2 regions of the Desulfonatronum parangueonense genome follow, and region 2 is predicted to be linked to the other one. Evidence: riboswitches for the same ligand, from Rfam matches in the RefSeq annotation. Region 2 holds a riboswitch; the other holds the start of a gene.
What was found. A riboswitch is a leader RNA that binds a small molecule or an ion and turns the genes downstream of it on or off. The one in region 2 is predicted to bind thiamine pyrophosphate.
Positions count from the first base shown of each region.

Region 1 (11,048 bases), 210 kb from region 2:
CGAAGGCCGGAATCCAGCCCGTTTTCGGATACGCTGGGTGGTTACGATCAAACAACAAGGAGCATAAATGGGTTTCTGGAGCACATCGACGCAGGTGGCCCGGTTCATAGTGGGCAAGCTGGAGCTTTCCGACCTCAAGGAACAGCTTACGGCCTTTTCATTTCAGGATATCGAAGATACGGCCGAGGAGCTTTCCTTTGGCTGGACATCCATCGATGACATGGACGACACTGCCTTTGAGCGTTCGCCCGTTGAGCGTGGGGCGCTGCATGGCTGGTCCTTGCGCATCGACACCCGCAAGATCAAACCCGCGGTCTTGAGCCGGCTGGTCAAGAAACGGATCGCCGAGGAATCGGAGAGGGAAGGCAAGGCCTTATCCAAGGATCGGCGTCAGGAAATCAAGGACCAGACCAAGCTGCACCTGCTGACCAAGACCCCGCCCGAGCCCAGGGTGGTGGATCTGGTGCACGCGCCTCAGGACGGTCTGCTGTACGTGTTTTCCAACAACAAGTTCGCCCTGGAGACGGTCAGCGAGCTGTTCGAAAAAACCTTCGGGACGGAACTGGAGCGTCTGACCCCGGCCTGGCTGGCGCGACGACTGGCAGGGCAAAAGAGGGCCGAGGAAGTCTTTGAGGCCGGAATCGACGCGTATGACGTGCCCTTGCCGAATACCGTCCCGGCGCTCTTCCTGGCCCATTTGTTGAAAACAGCGGTGGCGGGCGAATCCATCAACGGCGTGCATCTGGACAGCGGCGGCAAGGTGGCCTTGGAAAAGCTCGTTGGCGAGAGTATGGAAAAATGCAGCGTTTCCGGCTGGCAGGGCGATCCCATGGGTGAGCTGCTCATCGCCATGGCCGATGCCAAACGCATATCAGCGGCCACCCTGATCCTGAACGATGAATCCACCCAGGAATCCTGGAACGCCGGGGTGACTGCGGGCTTTGAAACCACGGTCAAAACGCCCAAGGTGGACATCCAGGACAAGGAAGACGTCGACGGTCTGTTTCTGGAAAAGTTCTTCCTGATTGAACGCTTCTTCCAGATGTGGGACGATCTCTACCGGGATTTTTTGACATCCTGGACACCGGCTCTGGAAAACGAAATCATAGCCTGGGCCCAAGGCCTTGCTCCAAGCAGAGACGACGTTCCTCGTTCAGATCGTCAAAATCCATGACATTTCCATAGCTGCGTCCGCAATGGCCTGGACCTACCACTTGCAGGTTTCATCCGGGCCATTATCTATAAATTTTTGGCCAGCAACAGATCCGGCCAGCAGAGTCTTTTCCGGCTCCCGACAAACATAACCTCATCCGTCACCGCCTCAACCGCCCGTTGAATAGTTCCTGATCGCAACAACTCAATACACGTTCTGTTCTGCGCTCTTCCTCGGGTAATCGGCATCGGAATCTGGGTCGGGTCGGGGTCGAAATCCGTATTGGTCTCGGAAACATTGGGATGCTCCCCCCCGCATCCCGATACCGATCCAGATACGACATCGTTTCCGATGCCCCTCACTGAGTCGTTACCCATGATCTTATAATGGAAAGAAATCATGCGTTTCACGGTGCCAATAATACTTTTATTAACTCTGATGAACCTCTACCTTGTTCTCAAGGTCGTCATCAGTGACGGCACCCAGTTCGACAGCGACACAACCATGGTTTGCACGGAGTCGAACAACCTGGAGCTGCTCAAGGCACGGGATGAAATCGTGATCCTGCGGATGATCCTGGACGGGTATCGGGAAGGGAAAAGTCATCCCGCCCAGTTGCAGCAGGCCCTGGAAGAGATAGAGGAACTCAAGACGGTGCTGGCTGGATACAAGGCGGCCAACACTCACCGGCTGAGGTTGTCCGCGTATACGGCTCGCCCCGAGGAGACCAACGATGACGTGGAAAACACCGCAATCATGCAGACGCCCAGACCTGGCTGGACAGTGGCCGTCTCTCACGATCTCCGCGGATGGTTGGGCAAACGGGTCTACATTGAGGGTTTCGGAGTGCGTATAGTCAGCGACCTGATGAATGCCCGTTTCTCCAAATCAATAGATATCCTCGTACCCGACGTGGACACGGCGATTTCCATCGGGGTCAAGCGCAATGTGCTGGTCACCCTTATCGAACCACTTATTCAGGACGATAATGCTGTGGAGAGCAGTCTTATTGAGTTTCTGCAAGATGACAGCAAATGATTCGAAGGCTTCGCACTGCCTGGAGGCCCGGAAACAATGTAAGTTACTTTTTTGGGAGACAGGCGACCGCCGCTGGTGACCAGGCCGAAGCGGGGGATGCCCGATGCAAAGGCCGTCTCCCCTCGCCGGACCAGTTCATCCTCGGGAAGCAGAGGAAGCGGGGACAGATTTGTAGGATAATGGACGGACTGGGCGCAGAATGCGCAATCTTCACCACAACGTCCGGTCTTGGCGCTGGCAGTGGCGCAGACATGGATTTGTCCCGGAAACGAGGCCTCTTTCAACGCATGAGCCGCCTTGAGGAATCTCCCATCCAGACCTGTCCGCCTGTAGCCCGCTTCAGTCAGTTCATGCAGTTCCGCTCGGGAAAGCCCTCGCCGTGAAGCCTGTTCGGCCGCATGTTCAAAGAAAATATTTGTGCTCATGGAATATGGTATGTGAGGCTCCTTTCCGAAGAACATGTCGTAAAATGATTGTCAGTTCGGAATACTGAGTTATATTTTTGTCCTCTCAATCATCCAGTCGTATGTCCTTGCCTTCTTTGAGCCGTTTCATGGTTCGCACTGCGCACATCTTGCCGCACATGGTGCAGGAATCTTCGTGGGCCGGTCGGGAGGACTCCCGGTAGGCGCGGGCTTTCTCCGGATCCAGGGCGAGGCTGAACATGGCCTCCCAGTCCAGGTCGGCTCGGGCCTTGGACATCTTGTCGTCCCAGTCCCGCGCGCCGGGAATGCCTTTGGCGATGTCCGCGGCGTGGGCCGCGATGCGGGCGGCCATGATCCCTTCCTTCATGTCGTCCAGCGTGGGCAGGCGCAGGTGCTCGGCCGGGGTGACGTAGCACAGGAAGTCCGCGCCGGCGGCGCCGGCCACGGCCCCGCCGATGGCGCTGGTGATGTGGTCGTAGCCAGGGGCCACGTCCGTGACCAGGGGGCCGAGTACGTAGAAGGGCGCGCCGTGGCAGAGCCGTTTTTCCAGGACCATGTTCGCGGCGATCTCGTTCAGAGCCATGTGGCCCGGACCTTCGATCATCACCTGCACGTTGCGCTCCCAGGCCCGCTTGGTCAGCTCGCCCAAAACGATCATCTCCTGGACCTGGACCGCATCCGTGGCATCGTGCAACGATCCGGGCCGGCAGCCGTCGCCCAGGCTCAAGGTGACGTCGTGCTGGGCGCAGATCTCCAGCAGCCGGTCGTAGTGTTCGTAAAACGGATTTTCAGCGTCGTTCTCCTTCATCCAGGCGTAGAGCAGAGAGCCGCCCCGGGAGACGAGGGAGGTCAGGCGCTGCGTTTTTTCAATCCGCTCGGCGGTCAGCCTGTTCAATCCGCAATGGATGGTCAGAAAATCCACGCCGTCGTCCACATGGGCCTGGACCACGTCAAAGAACTCATCCGCGCTGATGTCGGACAGGTTCTTGTCGTAAAACCCCACGGCGTCGTAAATGGGCACCGTGCCGATCATGGCCCGGGACTCGGCGATCAATGTCTGGCGAAACTCCCGGGTCTTGCCGAAGCAGCTCAAATCCATGATTGCCTCGGCTCCCAGGCGCAGAGCATGACGGACCTTTTCCATCTCCAGGTCCATATCGCAGGCGTCCTTGGAAATGCCCAGGTTGACGTTGATCTTGGTGCGCAGTCCCAGCCCGACGCCCTCAGGATCGAGATGGGCGTGGTTGCGGTTGGCCGGAATGATTACCGTGCCCTGAGCCATGCGCTGGACCAAGGTTTCCAACGCCATGTTCTCCTTGTCCGCCACGATGCGCATCTGCGGGGTGATGATGCCCTTGCGGGCCGCGTCCATCTGAGTGGTCCAGCTCATGATCCGATCTCCTTTGAGGCTGAGTGCATGCGGTTGCGTAGAATCCGAACCTGCGCGGCGATGTCGTTGTGGCCGACGATTTCCGTGATCATGGCCACGCAGGCTGCTCCGCGCCGGACCACTTCCGCGATGTTGTGCTCCTTGATTCCTCCGATAGCCACAAAAGGAATCGTGAGGTTACCCACGACCCATTCCAGGTACTCCAATCCCACAGGCGCGCAAACGTCCTTTTTGGTTTTGGTGGCGAATATCGGGCCCACGCCGATGTAGTCCGCCCCGGCTTCCACCGCGGCCCGGGCCTGTTCCGGGCAGTGGGTGGACAGGCCGATGATCTTGCCTGGCCCGAGCAGGCGACGGACCACGGGAACGGGCAGGTCGTCCTGTCCGACATGCACGCCGTCCGCGTCCACGGCCTGGGCCACGGCCACGTCGTCATTGATCAGAAACAGCGCACCGGCCTTGCGGGTCATCTCCCGAATGACCTCGCATTCCCGGAGCTTCTCCCCGGCATGTTTGTATTTCTCCCGGTACTGGACCAGCTTCACGCCGGCGTCCAGCATGGCCTGAACCACGGCCACGTTGGACCGTCCCAGGGAGTGCTCCTCGCTGGTCAGGCAGTAGAGATCAACGTTGTGCAGCGGATTGTTCATGGATGGTCCTCTCATTATATCGCAATCAGCGGTTGAAATTGATGCGGATTTTGCTTGGCCTCAAGAGTCAGTCAAAATCCATGGGCGAAAAATTTGAAATGTCATGCAGGGGAAGGCGAAATCGGCGAAAACCGGAGGCCAAAAAAAAACGCCTTTTCGGGACCTGGAAATGCGGCATGGCGGTCCGAAAAGGCAGTATGTGGCTGCTTCCCTACGACGGCATGGTCCGTATCAGGTTCCAAGGGTCGGGGCAGACGCCCCCTCTCAGCCTCACGGCTCCCCCAGCAATGAAAGACACGTACTGCATCCTTCAGGACCTGTAAAGAGAAGCCGCGGCATGGCCCGGGCAGTTTCGCTCCCAATCCTCAGGCGCTATCCGGATCGAAATCGAAATCGAAATCGTAATCGAAGTCGAATCTGAAACTTTCCGATTACGATTGCGATTTCGATAGCGATTTCGATTGATGTCCACCCTGGAGACACGCCTTGCACCCTTCATGCACCTACCGTTCTGCGAGTATAATATTTCAGAGAACAAATCCGTCCTGGCGGTTGATCAAATGCATTGACACGCTCTGAGCGACTTCCTTATAGGTGTTATTTAATTGATTGGAGTGGTTGCGGTGTGTGGCGAACAGTTAGGCTTTGGGGTTTTCAACCTTTACTAACTTGGAGGGTGCGATGCTTCGTGTTTTGGTATTGATGTTTACCGTGTTTCTTTTCTGTTCACCTCTTTCCGTCATGGCCGATGATGTTCTGGATACCATTGAACAGGCGCTCACTTTGTACAAACAGGGAGACTATACCGCAGCAGCGGGGAATCTGGATTATGCGGCCCAATTGGTTCGCCAGAAAAAAGGCGGAAGGTTGGAAAGCTTTCTTCCCGATGCTCAGCCGGGATGGACGGCCGACGACGCACAATCCTCGGCCATGGCGGCAATGTTCATGGGCGGAGGCGTCACTGCCGAACGAGCCTATCACAGGGACGACGGCGAAGGCGAGATCAACATTTCAATAATGGCCGATTCGCCGATGCTTCAGGGTATCATGATGATGTTCAGCAATCCGATGATCGCCGCCTCCGCGGGTGCGAAGATGGAAACCATTGCCGGCCAGCGGGCCGTGGTCAACTACACTCCCGGCGATCGGCGCGGGGAGATCAGCATTGTGGTGGCCAACCGCATCCTGGTCGTGGTCAAAGGCTATAATGTCGAAAAGGATGATCTGACGAAGTACGTCAGCGCAATGGATTTTCAGGAACTGGCCAAGGTGGAGTAGCATCCGCATCGAGATCCCGCTAGCAAGCTTGCGATATTTTTTTGATAGTACCGTATTGCGGCTATCAGCAAAGCTCGGACAGGTCGAACCTGTTCCGGGCTTTTTTTTGCGGTCTGAGCTGAAGGCACGTCTGGAATCGCACGGCGAAGCACAATATTTCCAAAGAGTTTAGCTTGGTCAGAAAACCGAATCGGCCTCCGCTACGATGAAGAATGCCGCTATACATTATCCCTTCACCATAATTACGGCTTTTCCCTAGTGACGATTTTGTCGAGGGAAAGGTAAAAACTTGCATAACCGGCTCTGGAACCTTCCCGATGCGTCAGTTCGATGTTGCAGCTATCATCTGTAATTCGATCTGAGTTTCATGATTCTCATGAGTCAGGTACAATCTTCAACCTTCAAGGAGAACAGAAATGAACAGGTTATTTCAGATGATTAAGAAAGATCATCAAGAGGTAAAGGGTATCCTCGGGAAACTGAAGGAGAGCAAGCAAAGCGATCACAAGAAACGTGAAGAATTGTTTCATACACTCAAGCAGGAACTGGTGCCGCATATGAAGGCCGAGGAGGCCATCTTCTACTCGCCGTTGATGGCCAAGAAAGAGGCCCGTGAAGAGGCCATGGAAGGCATGGAAGAACACCACGTGAGTGAGCTGGTCCTGAAAGAACTTGATAAGATGGCGAAGGACGATGACATGTGGGGGGCCAAGGTGAAGGTGTTCAAGGAACTTGTGGAGCATCATATCAAGGAAGAAGAATCGGAATTGTTCAAGGCCGCGGAAAAGGCGATGAGCAAAGATGAGCTCGATATGATGGCGGAGAAGGTTGAAGAGGAAAAGCAGAAAATCAAGAAAAAACTGAAGTAAGCGCAATGGAGGGAAGAGGTTGAAGGTTTCTTCTCCCTCCATGTCGATGTTGAAGGCAAACTGACAGGCAGCAATGTTATAAAATGGAGAACGATCATGGCTTCAAAAAACATCGCCGTTTACGGCATCTACCCAAGTCGTCCAATGGTTGAAAGGGCGGTGGACGAGTTGAAAAATGAAGGCTTCCGCAACACGGATATCTCCGTCCTTTTTCCTGAAAATATCGGCAACAAGGAATTCGCCATCGACAAATCCACGAAAGCTCCCGAAGGGGCAGCCACAGGGGCCGGAACCGGCGCGGTAATCGGGGGAGGCCTGGGATGGCTGGCGGGGATAGGGTTGTTTGCGATTCCTGGAGTTGGTCCCTTCGTTGCCGCGGGTCCAATTATCGCGGCACTGGCCGGCGTCGGCGCCGGAGGGCTGGTGGGGGGAATCGCCGGAGCCCTGGTGGGCATGGGGATCCCTGAATACGAAGCCAATCGCTACGAAGGCCGGATCAAGCAGGGCGGGATCCTGCTCTCCGTGCATGCCGACGACAGGGATTGGAAGAAAAAGGCCATGGACATCCTGGAGCGGACGGAAGCGGAAGATATTGGTTCCAAGGCAGAATCAAGAGCGGATCTGGATGCAACGGACAAACCCTATCCCGAGGGCGAGAAGGCTGTATCGCATACCACGACCGCCCACGGCGACCCGCAGGAAACGAGTTCGGGAGACCCAGTGGCCAAGTGGAGCAATGATCCGCGCACCCCAAACGTTTAGATGAACCGTCTGGCACGCTGGCATGTTTTTTCTGTCAGGGGAGATGCCTACTGGTTGAATTGTCTTGATTTTGAATCCTATTTAGCCATCATGTGGAACATTCCGGCATTCCTGCTGATCCCGACATGGAATATGTGCAACAAGTCGATGAAGGTGACGGCAATGCTTGCGCCTATTGTTTATGGAATTATATCATTGGTAAACAATTCTTTATGAATCATGACCGGACACCCTGGTCATGCAACCAATTGGAGGCCTTGGATGGCTTTTAAAATCAATGACAATGTCACATGGGTCGGAAAGGTCGATTGGGAACTGCGGACGTTTCATGGGCAGGAATACTCTACTCATCGTGGGTCCAGCTACAATTCCTACCTGGTCCGGGATGAAAAAGTCGCTCTCATCGATACGGTATGGGGCAACTTTTCCCATGAATTCCTAGCGGAACTGCAACAGCAAATACCCTTGGAAAAGATCGACTTCGTGATCGCCAATCACGCGGAAACGGATCACAGCGGCGCTTTGCCCGAACTGATGCGTCATATCCCGGATGTGCCCATTTATTGTACCGCAAACGGGGTGAACTCGCTGAAGGGACATTATCACCAGGACTGGAATTTCCAGGTCGTCAAAACCGGCGACAAAGTCAGCCTTGGATCGAAGGAGCTGGTGTTTGTCGAGGCGAGACTGTTGCACTGGCCGGACAACATGATGTGCTACCTGACCGGGGACAACATTCTTTTCAGCAATGACGCCTTCGGGCAGCATCTGGCATCCGAGCGGATGTACAATGATCTGGTGGACCAGGCGGAGTTGTATCAGGAAGCAATCAAGTATTATGCCAACATTCTGACTCCGTTCAGTACGCTGGTAGATAAGAAAATCAAGGAAATCCTGGAGCTGGGGCTTCCTGTAGACATGATCTGCCCCAGCCATGGAGTGATCTGGCGGAAGGATCCCCTGCAGATCGTGCACCAATATCTGAAGTGGGCGAATGCCTATGCAGAGAATCAGGTCACGATAATTTACGATACCATGTGGGACGGAACCCGGAGAATGGCGGAGGCCATAGCCAAGGGAATAGCCGAAGAAAACAGCGATATTGATGTGAAACTCTATAACGTCGGCAAGTCGGACAAGAACGACGTGGTGACGGAAGTTTTCAAATCAAAGGCAATTCTTGTGGGCTCGCCCACCATCAACCAGGGCATCCTTTCGGCCACCGCTGCAATTCTGGAGGAAATCAGAGGGTTGCAGTTCAAGAACAAGAAGGCGGCGGCTTTCGGATGCTTCGGATGGAGCGGGGAATCCCTGAAGATCATATCCGACAGGTTGCGGGAAGGCGGCTTTCATTTGGTCAATGAGGGAATTCGTGCAAAGTGGAATCCCAACAATGAAGCCGTGGAGAATTGCATTCGGTTCGGCAGAGAGTTCGCGTCGAGTCTAACATAACCCAGAGAGAGGTCTGAATGAACAACACATTGGAAAAAGATTACGCCGCTGGTTTGTTTGACAACTGTGAACCACCTTGCCTTTCCCTGTACCAGCCGACATACCGGAATTTTCCGGAGAACAAGCAGGATCCCATCCGGTTCAAGAATCTGGTGAAGAAGCTTGAGGAGTCACTGTTGCGGCAATACCCAAAGGAGGACGTTGGGCCGTTGCTCAAGCAGTTTCGGGAATTGAGCGAGGACCGGGAATTTTGGAATCACACCCTGGACGGATTGGCAGTGCTTGGTTCAAAAGGGTTCTTTCAGGTTTACACCTTCCAGCGTTCGGTTCCCGAATTGGCCGTCGCGGCGGACAACTTCCACACCAAGCCCCTGTGGCGCATTCTGCAATCCGCCGATCGCTATCAGATTCTCGCGGTAAACCGGAAGGAGATGAAGCTGTTCGAAGGCAATCGGGACGCCCTGGATGAGATCATGCCGGCTCCGGGTGTTCCCAAAACGCTGGTGGAGGCATTGGGAGAAGAGTTGACCGATCCTCGGTTGACCGTCTCCTCCTACGGCGGTGTGGGCGTGGGCAAAAATGCCATGCATCACGGTCATGGCGGAAAAAAAGATCAGGTGGACCTTGACGCGGAACGGTTCTTTCGGACCGTGGATCGCGCCGTCATGGAGCACCATTCCCAGCCGTCCGGATTGCCGCTGATTCTGGCCGCGCTTCCGGAGCACCACCACCTGTTTCACGATATCAGCCGCAACCCCTCTCTCCTGCCGGAAGGCATCACCATTCACCCGGATTCCCTTTCATCCCTGGACGAACTGCGCCAACTCGCCTGGGGGCTGGTTGAGCCGAGATACCTGAAAATTTTGGCGGGGTACGTGGATAAATTCGGCTCGGCAAGGGCAGAAGGATTGGGTGAGGACGACCTGTCACAGGTTGCCAAGGCGATTATTGATGGAAGGGTCGGCACGCTGCTGGTGGAGGCTGACCGTGAAATTCCCGGCAGAGTGGATCCGGCCACAGGAGAGGTCGAGCAAGGCGAAATGATGGATCCCAAGGTGGATGATCTGCTCGACGACCTGGGGCAACTTGCTCTGAAAAAAGGCGGAACAGTCGTGGTCGTCCCTGCTGAACGGATGCCGACAAAGACGGGAATAGCAGCGATTTATCGATTTTAGTGAAGAAATTCTGAAGCTGGAGGGACACGGAATGATCAGGTTCCGTGTCCTGTTCCGTTTGATTCCAAAAAATCTGGTGAAGGGTGGGAAATCATGCAAATGAACATTGCGGCCGAACCGATCGTGTCCATCATTGCGGGAATCTTGATTCTTATATTTCCCAGGTTGCTGAATTACATTGTCGCCATTTATTTGATTGTCTTCGGTATTCTCCGGTTGATAGACTGATCTGGATGACGTTGAAGACCATTTGGTGGCTTTGACTTCGTGCTTTTCATGGCCTCTGTGGTGAAAAAGATTTGAAGCGTCAAGAAGTTTTTACCACGAAGAGCACGAAGGACACGAAGGTTAATACTTGCTTGCGCACTGATGTCGTCACAAAAATCTGACCTCAGTTGCGGAGCCATGTCTTGTATTCTCTTGCCCCTTCGTGCTCTTCGTGGCCTATGTGGTGAAAAAAATTTGAAGCGTCAAGAAGTTTTCACCACGAAGAGCACGAAGGACACGAAGGTTAATATTTGCTTGCGCACTGTGTCGTCACAAAAACCTGACCCTCAGTTGCGGAGCCATGTCTTGTATTCTTTTGCCCCTTCGTGCTCTTCGTGGCCTCTGTGGTGAAAAAGATTTGAAGCGTCAAGAAGTTTTCACCACGAAGAGCACGAAGGACACGAAGGTTAATACTTGCTCGCGCACTGATGTCGTCACAAAAATCTGACCTCAGTTGCGGAGCCATGTCTTGTATTCTTTTGCCCCTTCGTGCTCTTCGTGGCCTCTGTGGTGAAAAAAAAAGATTCAATCAGAGTCAGCAGCAGAATCCATCCAGATCAACCCGGCTTGTCGTCCGGTGGTCTTGTCG
Region 1 covers NZ_BAAHXH010000003.1:3,749,858-3,760,905, forward strand. Annotated here, with positions in the region: gene rdgC (recombination-associated protein RdgC) at 68-1,174, shown strand; gene ACYQ15_RS16790 (3D domain-containing protein) at 1,553-2,191, shown strand; gene ACYQ15_RS16795 (biotin synthase BioB) at 2,131-2,616, opposite strand; gene thiC (phosphomethylpyrimidine synthase ThiC) at 2,702-4,006, opposite strand; gene thiE (thiamine phosphate synthase) at 4,003-4,656, opposite strand; TPP riboswitch at 4,848-4,949, opposite strand; gene ACYQ15_RS16810 (hypothetical protein) at 5,338-5,934, shown strand; gene ACYQ15_RS16815 (hemerythrin domain-containing protein) at 6,351-6,803, shown strand; gene ACYQ15_RS16820 (DUF3341 domain-containing protein) at 6,900-7,565, shown strand; gene ACYQ15_RS16825 (anaerobic nitric oxide reductase flavorubredoxin) at 7,827-9,017, shown strand; gene ACYQ15_RS16830 (baeRF3 domain-containing protein) at 9,035-10,192, shown strand; gene ACYQ15_RS16835 (DUF3096 domain-containing protein) at 10,292-10,420, shown strand; gene ACYQ15_RS16840 (purine nucleoside phosphorylase YfiH/LACC1 family protein) at 10,985-11,048, opposite strand, start outside.
Region 1: linked by a shared signal. The riboswitch ahead of thiE (thiamine phosphate synthase) and the one ahead of thiS (sulfur carrier protein ThiS) in region 2 are both predicted to bind thiamine pyrophosphate.

Region 2 (11,048 bases):
CGCGGGAATATTCATGAAGGACAATTTTTCCTTCAGGAAGAGATCCACCGCGGTTTCATTGGCCGCATTGAGCACCACCAGGTGGCTCGGTCCGGAAGCAAAGGCCTGACGGGCCAGGTCCAGGCAGGGAAAAAATTCAGTCCGAGGGGCTGAAAAGGTGAGTGTCGAGGTCTGGAGCAGATCCAGGGGAGCGAGGCTTTGCAGACCCAGACGATCCGGGAATCCGAGACAGTAGGAGATGGGCACCCGCATGTCCGCAGGTCCCATGTGCGCCAGCAGGGAACGGTCCTCGAACTCCACCAGGGAATGGACGATGCTTTGCGGATGGATCAGTACCGCAACCCGCTCCAGTTCCACGCCGAACAGCAGGCAGGCCTCGATAACCTCCAGTCCTTTGTTCATCAAAGTAGCAGAGTCCACGCTGATTTTCGCACCCATGGACCAGTTGGGATGGGCCAAAGCCTGGCGCACCGTGACCCCGGTCAAATCGGACCCGTCCAAATCTCGAAACGGGCCGCCGGATGCAGTCAGGATGATCTGCTTCAGGCTGGATGATTTTTCGCCGCGCAGGGATTGGAACACGGCGTTGTGCTCCGAATCCACGGGCAGAATCATGGCCCCGGACCGTCGACAGGCTTCGCGGATCATGTTCCCGGCCAGGACCAGGGACTCCTTGTTGGCCAAAGCGATGACCTTGCCGGCCCGGGCCGCGGCCAGGGTAGCCGGAAGACCCGCGGCTCCGACCTGCGCGGAAATCACCATCTCGGCTTCGGAAAGCGTGGCCAGGTTTTCGTAACCGTCCTTGCCGTGAACGATCTCCGGGGAGTAGTCCGTGGGCAGCAGTTCCGCGAGTTCCCGGGCCAGGGAAGCGTCCAGGACGGCCAGCATCTTCGGTCGCCACTGCCGGGCCTGTTCCGCCAGAAGGCGGATATTGCGTCCACCGGCCAGGCCAAGAATCCGGAACTGCTCCGGATGTTCCCGGATTACACCCAGGGCGCTTTGGCCGATGGAACCGGTACTGCCCAGGATGGCAAGCCGACGCGGATTATCCGTCGCGATTGAAAACCCGGTTTCGGGGACGGTGCTGATGTAATTGAAACCATTGGGCATGGGCATGAAGCGATCTTCAGGAAAAATGGTTGCGGAGATAAGAATATGGCGCCGCGCCAATCCGGATCACCGGTTATCCGAAGAACGGATGGAGGTGGCTGAGTGCGGCGTATGCGGGAAGCGCGAAAAGGAGGCTGTCGATGCGGTCCAGAATGCCGCCGTGACCGGGCAACAGGCTTCCGGAATCCTTGATGGCCCTGGAGCGTTTCAGCGCGGATTCGAAAAAATCGCCGAACTGGGAGGCCACATTCAGGACAATACCCAGTACCACCAGGGCCGTTATGCCGGCTGTTCCCCAGATCAGGCCGATGATCACGGTGGACACGATGCAGGCGGTCATTCCGCCGGCACTGCCCATCCAGGTCTTTTTGGGGCTGATGGTCGGCCAGACATGCCGTTTGCCCCACATCGACCCGGCGTAATAGGCGCCGGTATCGGAAATAAAGGCCCCGGCCACCACCAGAAGCAGTGCCGGCCATGGCATGGCCAGGGCGAAATGCAACAGCAACGGAAGATAGCAGACACCGAGAAACAGGATCTGGGCATCCTGGTACCGTGTGGAATCCGGCTTCTTGGCATATTCCGCGACAAAAAGAACCCCGGACAGGCAGAAGAGCACGGCCAGCAGAATCGGGGCCGCTGCCGGAGAAAAATACACACCGATGAGAAACAGTGAGCCTGCCGCAATCCCGAGGAATTTCTTAAGGATCTGTTCCTTTTGCCAGAACATGGCGTAGAATTCCCACTGTCCCAGGGCGGACAGCGCGATCACCAGCAGCAGCAACGGCCATCCTCCGATATATAGCACCCACAGCAGCAGGGGCAGGGGCAACAGCCCGGTCAGCAGTCGCTTGTGGTGAGATGTCAGGATCATGTCTCGCTCGCGTTGGTTCCGGTGGATTGCGGCTCCAGACCGCCGAAACGGCGGGATCGCCCGGAAAACTCATCCAGGGCGGCCTGCAGGTGGGATTCATCAAAGTCCGGCCAGAGGACCGGCGTGAAGTACAATTCGCTGTAGGCGGCCTGGTAAAGCAGGAAGTTGCTCAGGCGCTGCTCGCCGCTGGTGCGGATGATCAGATCCGGGTCGGGCTGCCCGGCCGTATCCAATTGCGCGGCAAAACTGCTTTCAGTGATCTGGTCCGGTACAAGCCCCTGTTCAAAAAGTTTCTTGCAGGCCCGCAGAATTTCCTCGCGCCCGGAATAGTTCAGGGCCAGGTTGACGACCATGGAACGGCAATGGCTGCTTCGGGAGCAGACATGGCGCAGGATCTGGCGCAGGGAAAAAGGCAGGTCGGACCACTCGCCCAGGACCTGCAACCGGATGTCGCGCTCAAGCAGGGAGTCCATCTCGTCCTTGAGATACGCCTGGAGCATATCGAAAAGAAACGAAATTTCCTCGCGGGGGCGGGACCAGTTTTCCTTGGAAAAGGTGTAGAAGGTCAGATGCGGAATGCCAAGCTTGCGACAGTAGGTGACGACCTTGCGAGCCGACTGGGTGCCGGCCTTGTGGCCTTCGGTGCGGGGCAGCCCGTGCTGCTCGGCCCAGCGCCCGTTGCCGTCCATGATGATGGCGATATGTTTCGGAAGTTCCATTTCTAATCAATATTTTGCGTAACTATTCAGCACACACTCTGTGGTCACTCGCCAGAGCTGGATTTCGGCTTTCGCCGGAATGACGTATCATACCACGTCCTTTCCAAGTTAAGTCATACCGGCGAAGGCCGGTATCCAGTCCGATTTTTCTCGGATGAGCTGAGTAGTTACTATTTTGCTTTCTTAATCGAAATCGAAATCGCAATCGAAATCGGCATCGAAAGTCATGCCAAGTTCATCCCAACGATTTCGATTGCGATTTCGAACCCCGATAATGCAGCGCCATCCTCAATAACAGCGTCATTTTTGCGCCGGAAAAACTTTGTCGGATACGAACTGGTTAAAATAAAACCGGCTCAGATCTCCATGATTTCCTTTTCCTTGGCCGCGAAAACCTCGTCAGTCTTGGCAATGAACTCGTCCGTCAGTTTCTGGACGTCATCCTGGATCTTGCGCAGTTCGTCTTCGGTGATTTCTTTGCTTTTTTCCTGCTTCTTCAAGGTGTCGTTGGCATCGCGACGAATGTTGCGAATGCCGACTTTGGCGTCCTCGGTGAACTTCTTGGCGATCTTCACCAGTTCCTTGCGGCGTTCTTCGGTCAGCGGCGGAATAATGATCCGGATTGTCTTGCCGTCGTTGACCGGGTTCAAGCCGAGATCGGACTTGAGAATGGCCTTGTCGATATCCTTGAAAGCGGCCCGGTCCCAGGGCTGGATGGCGATGGTCCGGCTGTCCGGGATGGATACGGAGGCCAGCTGCTCCAGAGGGGTCGGGGTGCCGTAGTAATCGACGCGAATGCCCTCCAGCAGGGCCGAGGAGGCCCGACCGGTACGCAACCGCTTGAATTCCTTGTCCAGGCTCTGCAGGGTTTTCTCCATGCGCTCTCTGTTGTCTTTCAATACGGAAGCCATGTTATTCTCCTCCTGTGACCAGCGTTCCCGTGTCTTCTCCCAGTACGACCCGCTTGATGTTGCCCGCGGTGAACAAGTTGAACACGATGATGGGCAGATTGTTGTCCATGGCCAGGGAAATCGCCGTGGAATCCATGACCTGCAGGCGCTTTTTCAATACGTCGATGTAGGAGATGTGCGTGAACAACCGGGCGTCTTGATGCTTTTTGGGATCCTTGTCGTAGACTCCGTCCACCTTGGTGGCCTTGAGAATCGCCTGAACCTTGAGTTCGGCGCCCCGCAACACGGCCGCGGTATCCGTGGTGAAAAAGGGATTGCCGGTTCCCGCGGCGCAGATCACCACCCGTTTCTTTTCCAGATGCCGGATGGCCCGGCGGCGGATGTAGGGTTCGGCGACCTGCTGCATGGAGAACGCGGTCATCACGCGGGTGGACAACCCCAGCTTTTCCAGTCCGTCCTGAACCGCCAGGGAGTTGATCACCGTGGCCAGCATGCCCATATAGTCGGCGCCGGCCCGGTCCATGCCCTGGGAAGCGGCGGAGAGACCGCGAAAAATGTTCCCTCCGCCGATCACCAGTGACAATTCGATGCCCAAGTCGGCAACGTCCACGATCTCCTGACAAAAGGTGTCAATGGTCTCGGGATCGATTCCAAAGGGCTTGGGCCCGGCCAGGGCCTCGCCGCTGATTTTGAGGAGTACCCTGGGGTATTTCAGATGCATGACGTTTCGGCAGCTATGCCGCCTCCTCGCCCAGGGCCAGACGCACGATCCGTCCGACCTGGATGTTTTCGCCGAGCACGGCGATGGTCTCGGTGATCAGATCCTTCACCTTGCGGGAATCATCCTTGATGAAGGCCTGTTCCAGAAGGCAGACTTCCTGCGCGAACTTCTTCATTCGACCGTCCACGATCTTGGGGATGATGTTCTCCGGCTTGCCTTCGTCCCTGGTCTGCTGGGTGAAGATCTGCCGTTCGCGTTCCAGAACCTCGGGATCGATGTCCTCGGGCGCGACGCACAGCGGAGACGTGGCAGCGACCTGCATGGCCAGATCCTTGGCCAGCTCCAGAAACTTCTCGTTCTTGGCAACAAAGTCGGTTTCGCATTTCAGCTCGACCATGACTCCGATCTTGCCGTTGGAGTGGATATATGAACCGATGAAGCCCTGAGAAGTCGCTCTGCCGGACTTCTTCTGGGCCTTGGACAAGCCTTTTTCACGCAACCAGAGCACGGACTTTTCCTGATCGCAGCCGCACTCTTCCAGCGCCTTCTTGCAGTCCATCATGCCTGCGCCGGTTCGCTCGCGCAGTTCCTTTACCAAACTTGCGGAAATTGCCATTTACTTCTCCTCCGTAGCGTCAAGTATTCTGTCGTCGTCCTTGCTGACCGCCGCATCAACCGCGGGCTGCTCGGCGCCCTCGTCAGCGCGTTTTTCGTCTTCCATTTTCTGCTCCGCGCCGGCCGTGTCACGCATCCTGGCGGCTCCCTCGAGGCAGGCATCGGCAATGCTGCCGGCAAACAACTTGATGGCGCGGATGGCGTCGTCGTTGCCGGGGATGATGAAGTCGATCAGATCCGGATCGCAGTTGGTGTCCACCACGCCGACCACGGGGATGTTCAGCCTGCGGCATTCCTGGACGGCGATCTGTTCCCGGTTCGGGTCGATGATGAAAGCTGCCTGGGGCAGATCATCCATGTCCTTGATGCCGCCCAGAGCCAGATTCAGCTTCTCCACGTCGCGCTGCATGCGTACGATCTCTTTCTTGACGAAACGGTTGATGGTTCCGTCCTCGAACATGCCCTCCAGCTTCTTCAATCGGTCAATGCTGCTGCGAATGGTCTGGAAGTTGGTCATGGTGCCGCCCATCCAGCGATGGGTTACGGAATACATGCCGGCCCGCGCCGCTTCCTGCTTGATGATCTCCCGGGCCTGGGGCTTGGTGCCGACAAACATGACCTTGCCGCCCTGGGCCGCGGTCTCAGCGATGAAGTCGTGCGCCTTCTGGAACATGCGCACGGTCTGCTGCAGGTCGATGATGTGGATTCCGTTGCGCGCACCGAAAATATAGGGCCGCATCTTGGGATTCCAGCGCCGGGTCTGGTGACCGAAGTGCACGCCGGTCTCCAACATTTGCTTCATTGTCACATACGCCATGATAATGCTCCTTGAATCGGGTTTTTCCTCCACCCTCCGTCAAAGCGCCCGCTCACTCCCGTCCCGGACGAGAGACCCTCAGGCCATTCGGAGGATGTGCGAATTTTGAACCGTGTTTAATTAGGCCATAATTTCTCCCCTGGCAAGCAAAACCTTATCCCCGCGCATTCCATCCGAATCCAAATCGAAATCGAAATCGAGCGTCGTATCAATTGAGGATTGATCGTTCCCACGCTCCAGCGTGGGAATGCAGCTCCCGACGCTCCAGCGTCGCGAATTGAAATCCGGTGAAACGCCGCTCTTCGGATATTCACAAGCATTGGCAGTTTCATTACGCGGAATTTCTTCCGGACAGCCTTGGCTGACGTGAATTGACTGATCACTCTGTGCCCAAACGGGGCGCTGGAGCGCCCAAGGCTTCGTTCCCACGCTGGAGCGTGGGAACGATGGGAAGTCGAATCGAAATCGAGCGTCGTGTATTCATTGAGGATGGCGTTATAATTTTAAATATTTCTTTCCGATTTCGATTGCGATTGCGATTTCGATTGCGATTTCGATTTTGATAGATGAAGGCGGGCAGCTTCGAGTCCTCGCGTTACCGATCCTTTACACCCGAATTCTTTTCCGATACGTAATCGGAAAGCTGGGGGAGCCGTGAGGCTGAGAGGGGACGCATTGTCCCGACCCTTGGAACCTGACACGGGTCATGCCGTCGGAGGAAAGCAGCCAAGCACTTGTTTTGCAACAAGACCGCCTTTTCGGACCAGCTGCCACCCGGCTCCGGAAAGGCTTTTTTTATTGGAACGCAGTAACTACTCAGCGATACTAATGCTGTTGCCGGGTTTGGCTCGGTATCGGGGTCGGTATCGGGATCGGGATCGGGATCGAAGCGAAGCCATGTGGAAGGGCATTCCATTTTTTTTCGATACCGATTCCGACCCCGACCCCGATTCCGATTCCGATTACCGGAAAAAAACGTGCTGAATAGGTAACTACTCAATAACTCCGGGCAGTGAACCTTAGAAAAAACACCTGGACCCCGGCTTGCGCCGGGGTGACGACCGAGAGCACTCGCTTTCGAGATACGCCACTCCGTCATACCGGCGCAGACCGGCGCGTTCCGCTATCCAGGCAGCACGGATACGCGGTGGTTGGTTGCCCTGCCTTATTGAGCAGTTACCTGAATAGTTACGAAACGCAAACCTATCCTGGATTCGCCAATGCATATTCACATCAACGGAAAGAACGAACATTTGACAGCTCCCCTGACGCTCCAGGAACTGATTACGAGCAAGGGGCTCGACCCGGCCGCCGTGGTCGCCGAATTGAACCGGGAAATCATTCCTGGGGAACGATTTGCCGAAACAACGCTTCAGGATGGCGACCATCTGGAGCTTTTGCGATTCGTAGGAGGCGGATGATGCTGGACGAAGATCTGCGCATCGGCACGGAAACACTGCACAGCCGGTTGTTCATCGGCACGGGCAAGTACGGCGACGACGCCGTGATCCCCGCGGTTTGCGAGGCGTCGGGATCCGAGGTGATCACCGTGGCTCTGCGCCGGGTGGATCTGGACGCCGCCACGGGCAATGTCATGGACCATATACCTTCCCGGATGCGGCTTCTGCCCAACACCTCCGGCGCGCGCACAGCGGATGAAGCCGTGCGCATCGCTCGGCTGGCCCGGGCCATGGGCTGCGGGAACTGGATCAAGATCGAGGTCATCGCGGACAACAACCATCTGCTTCCGGACGGCTACGCCACGGCCCGAGCCACGGAAATCCTGGCCCGGGAAGGATTCGTGGTTCTACCCTATGTCAATGCGGATCTCTACGTGGCCCGGGACCTGGTTCAGGCCGGAGCCGCTGCGGTGATGCCCCTGGGCGCGCCCATCGGCACCAATCGAGGCCTGCAAACCAAGGAGATGATCCGCATCCTGATCGAGGAGATCGACCTGCCCATCATCGTGGACGCGGGTTTGGGCCGTCCTTCCCATGCCTGCGAAGCCATGGAAATGGGCGCAGATGCGGTGCTGGTGAACACCGCCATTGCCACGGCGAACGATCCGGCGGCCATGGCCCGGGCCTTTGCCGACGCAGTGCGGGCCGGACGCATGGGATATCTGGCCGGTCCCGGCGCCCAGCGCCTCAAGGCCGCCCCGTCCTCTCCACTGACGGGCTTCCTGGATCAGCAGCCCGGCGAAGACGCCGCACTCCCCCTCCCATGAGCTTCCAGAGCCTGATCGATCAGTATCGCGGCCTGAACGTGCCCGCTGCCGTGCAGGCCTGTACGGAGCAGGACGTCAACCGCGCCCTGGGCCGCGACCGGCTCGGACCCGACGACCTGCTGGCCCTGCTTTCCCCGGCCGCGGACACCATGCTGGAGACCCTGGCCCAAAAAGCCGCCGAACTCACGTTGCGTCACTTCGGCCGGGCCGTGCAGCTCTTCACCCCGCTGTATATTTCCGACCACTGCACCAATCGCTGCGTCTACTGCGGATTCAATGCCGACCAGGTCAACTCCCGTCGGCAGCTGTCCCTGGAGGAGATTCGCACCGAGGCGCAAGCCATCGCGGCCACGGGCCTGAAGCAGATCCTCGTACTCACCGGGGATGCCCGCCGGAAAGCGCCTCCGGAATATTTGGAACAAGCCCTGGGCGTGCTGCGGGAGTTCTTTCCCAGCCTGCTTTTGGAGGTCTATGCCCTGACCACGGCGGAATATGCCCGGCTCATCGCGGCCGGGGCCGAAGGCCTGACCATATATCAGGAAACCTACGATCCGGGACTGTATGAACAGGTCCATCTCCGCGGCCCGAAGCGCGATTACGCCTTTCGCCTGGACGCCCCGGAACGTGGCTGTCGCGCCGGCATGCGCTGGGTGGGGATCAGCGCCCTGTACGGGCTTGGCGACTGGCGCGTGGACGCCTTCTGGACAGCCATGCATGCCCGCTGGCTCCAGGATCGGTATCCCGGCACGGAAATCGGGCTTTCCCTGCCCCGAATGCGGCCCCATGCCGGTGGCTGGCAACCGGACCAGCTCGTTTCCGACCGCGAACTGACCCAGATTCTCCTGGCCCAGCGCCTCTATCTGCCCAGGGCGGGGATCACCCTGTCCACAAGAGAATCCGCGAAGCTGCGGGAAAATCTGCTGCCCCTGGGGGTGACAAGACTGTCCGCCGGGGTTTCCACCTCCGTGGGCGGTCATGGCTCGTCAGATGCCGGAACGCCCCAGTTCGAGGTCAATGATCCCCGCGGCGTGGCGGAAATCACCGCCATGCTTCGAAGCAAGGGCTTTCAGCCGGTGTTCAAGGACTGGCAGCCGCTGGACATGAGGGCGGCATGAACATCACGGAACAAGGAATCGCCAGTCATATCGGCGCCCAAGCCCTGGATCGGCTGCAACAGGCGCGCATTGGCCTGGCCGGGGCTGGGGGATTGGGCTCCAACTGCGCGCATTTCCTGGTCCGTGCCGGGTTCAAGCGCTTCGTGCTGGTGGACTTCGACCGGGTGGAAGCCTCCAATCTGAACCGGCAATTCTTCTTTCCGGACCAGATCGGCCGGCCCAAGGTGGCGGCTCTGACCGCCAACCTCCTGCGAATCAATCCCGACCTGGAGATCCACCCGTACGAGACGAAGATCAGCAGCCGGAATGTTCGAGAACTGTTTGCCAGCTGCACCACGGTGGTGGAGTGCGTGGACGATCCAACCATCAAAAAGCTGCTGGCTGAGTCCATGATTCCGACAAAAAAACTCTTCGTCGCTGCGTCAGGAGTGGCCGGATACGGTAATCCGGACAGAATCCGCACCCGCGAAGTCCGCCCCGGCTTCCTGCTTGTGGGCGACGAAACCTCCATCTGCTGCCCGGCCACCCCTCCCCAGGCTCCCATCGTGGCCCTGTCCGCGGCCAGACAGGCTGATGCCGTACTGGCCTGGCATCTGACGTCAACATCTTCCTGATCCGTAACGACTTAGCTTGATAGACCGGAATTAGGTTCTCGTTCAAAAATTGTGGCAAGCATGAGCTGGATTCCCGCCTTCGCGGGAATGACTTTGTTAATTGTTATCGGTTATTTGTTATCAGTTATCAGAAAAAATCCAGATAACAAATAACTGATAACCGATAACTGATAACCTGGTTTGCGGGCAAAGCCCGCGTCAGTCGCCTTCCGATGAGCCTGACTTCACCTGCCTTCTTCCTCGCCGACCTGTTCCGGCAAGGTAAACGGCAGGACCACATGCACTGAACTGCCCTGGCCCGGTTCGCTTTCCACGGATATGTTCCCCTGCATCAATTCCACCAGACGCCGGACCAGGACCAGCCCCAGCCCTGCTCCTTCGTATTTGCGGGTATAGGAGCCATCCGCCTGGACAAAGGGATGAAAAAGCTTGCTGAGGGCATCATCCTCAATGCCGATGCCGGTATCCGAAACCGTGAACAAGACCGGCAGATCACCGTTGTTTTTGACCGGCATGAGCGACATGGTCAGACTGACCCGTCCTGTTTCGGTAAATTTCACGGCGTTGCCGATCAGGTTGAACAGGATCTGGCGCACCCGGACCTTGTCGCCGACGAGCATGGCTGGAACCAGGGGATCCAAATGGATTTCCATGGCTATACCCTTTTCCCGGGCCGCAATCTGAAACAATTCCAATACGCCGGAACAGGTTTCCCTGATCTGGAATTTGTAGGCTTGAATTTCCGCATTCCCGGACTCGATGCGGGAGAGGTCCAGAATGTCCGACAGCAGGCCGGTCAATCGCCTGCCGACCTGGATGCCGTTTTGGACATAGTGCTGCTGCTCACCATCCAATCCGGTCTCCAACAGGACCTGGAACATGCCCATGATGCCGTTCAAGGGCGTTCGGATTTCATGGCCGATATTGTTCAGGAATTCGGACTTGGCCCGGCTGGAGGCCTCGGCCTTTTCCTTGGCCTGAGTCAGCGCCCGTTCGGCTTTTTTCTTGTCCGTGACATCCCGGACAATGGCCAGAAACCGATCCTCGTCCATGCAGGTGACCCGGGCCTCATAATAACCGGATATACCCCCGATATCCAGAAAATACTCCACGACCTGGATCTGCCTCGTCTCAGCGGCCCGACGAAACGATTCCAGAAAAAGGTCAACCATTTCCGCTGGAAAGAAATCCCGGAAGGACTTGCCTGGCAGCTGTTCCCGGGGAATCGGCAACGGCGATTCTTCAGGTGCATGGACTTCCAGATATCTCCCCTCCCGGTCAAGGACAAAGATCATGTCCGGCATGGCGTTGATGATGGCGAAGTT
Region 2 covers NZ_BAAHXH010000003.1:3,963,684-3,974,731, reverse strand. Annotated here, with positions in the region: gene dxr (1-deoxy-D-xylulose-5-phosphate reductoisomerase) at 1-1,116, opposite strand, end outside; gene ACYQ15_RS17830 (phosphatidate cytidylyltransferase) at 1,184-1,984, opposite strand; gene uppS (polyprenyl diphosphate synthase) at 1,981-2,703, opposite strand; gene frr (ribosome recycling factor) at 3,060-3,614, opposite strand; gene pyrH (UMP kinase) at 3,616-4,335, opposite strand; gene tsf (translation elongation factor Ts) at 4,349-4,951, opposite strand; gene rpsB (30S ribosomal protein S2) at 4,952-5,767, opposite strand; gene ACYQ15_RS17800 (hypothetical protein) at 5,888-6,196, opposite strand; TPP riboswitch at 6,403-6,505, shown strand; gene thiS (sulfur carrier protein ThiS) at 6,988-7,188, shown strand; gene ACYQ15_RS17790 (thiazole synthase) at 7,188-7,994, shown strand; gene thiH (2-iminoacetate synthase ThiH) at 7,991-9,109, shown strand; gene thiF (sulfur carrier protein ThiS adenylyltransferase ThiF) at 9,106-9,723, shown strand; gene ACYQ15_RS17775 (ATP-binding protein) at 9,948-11,048, opposite strand, start outside.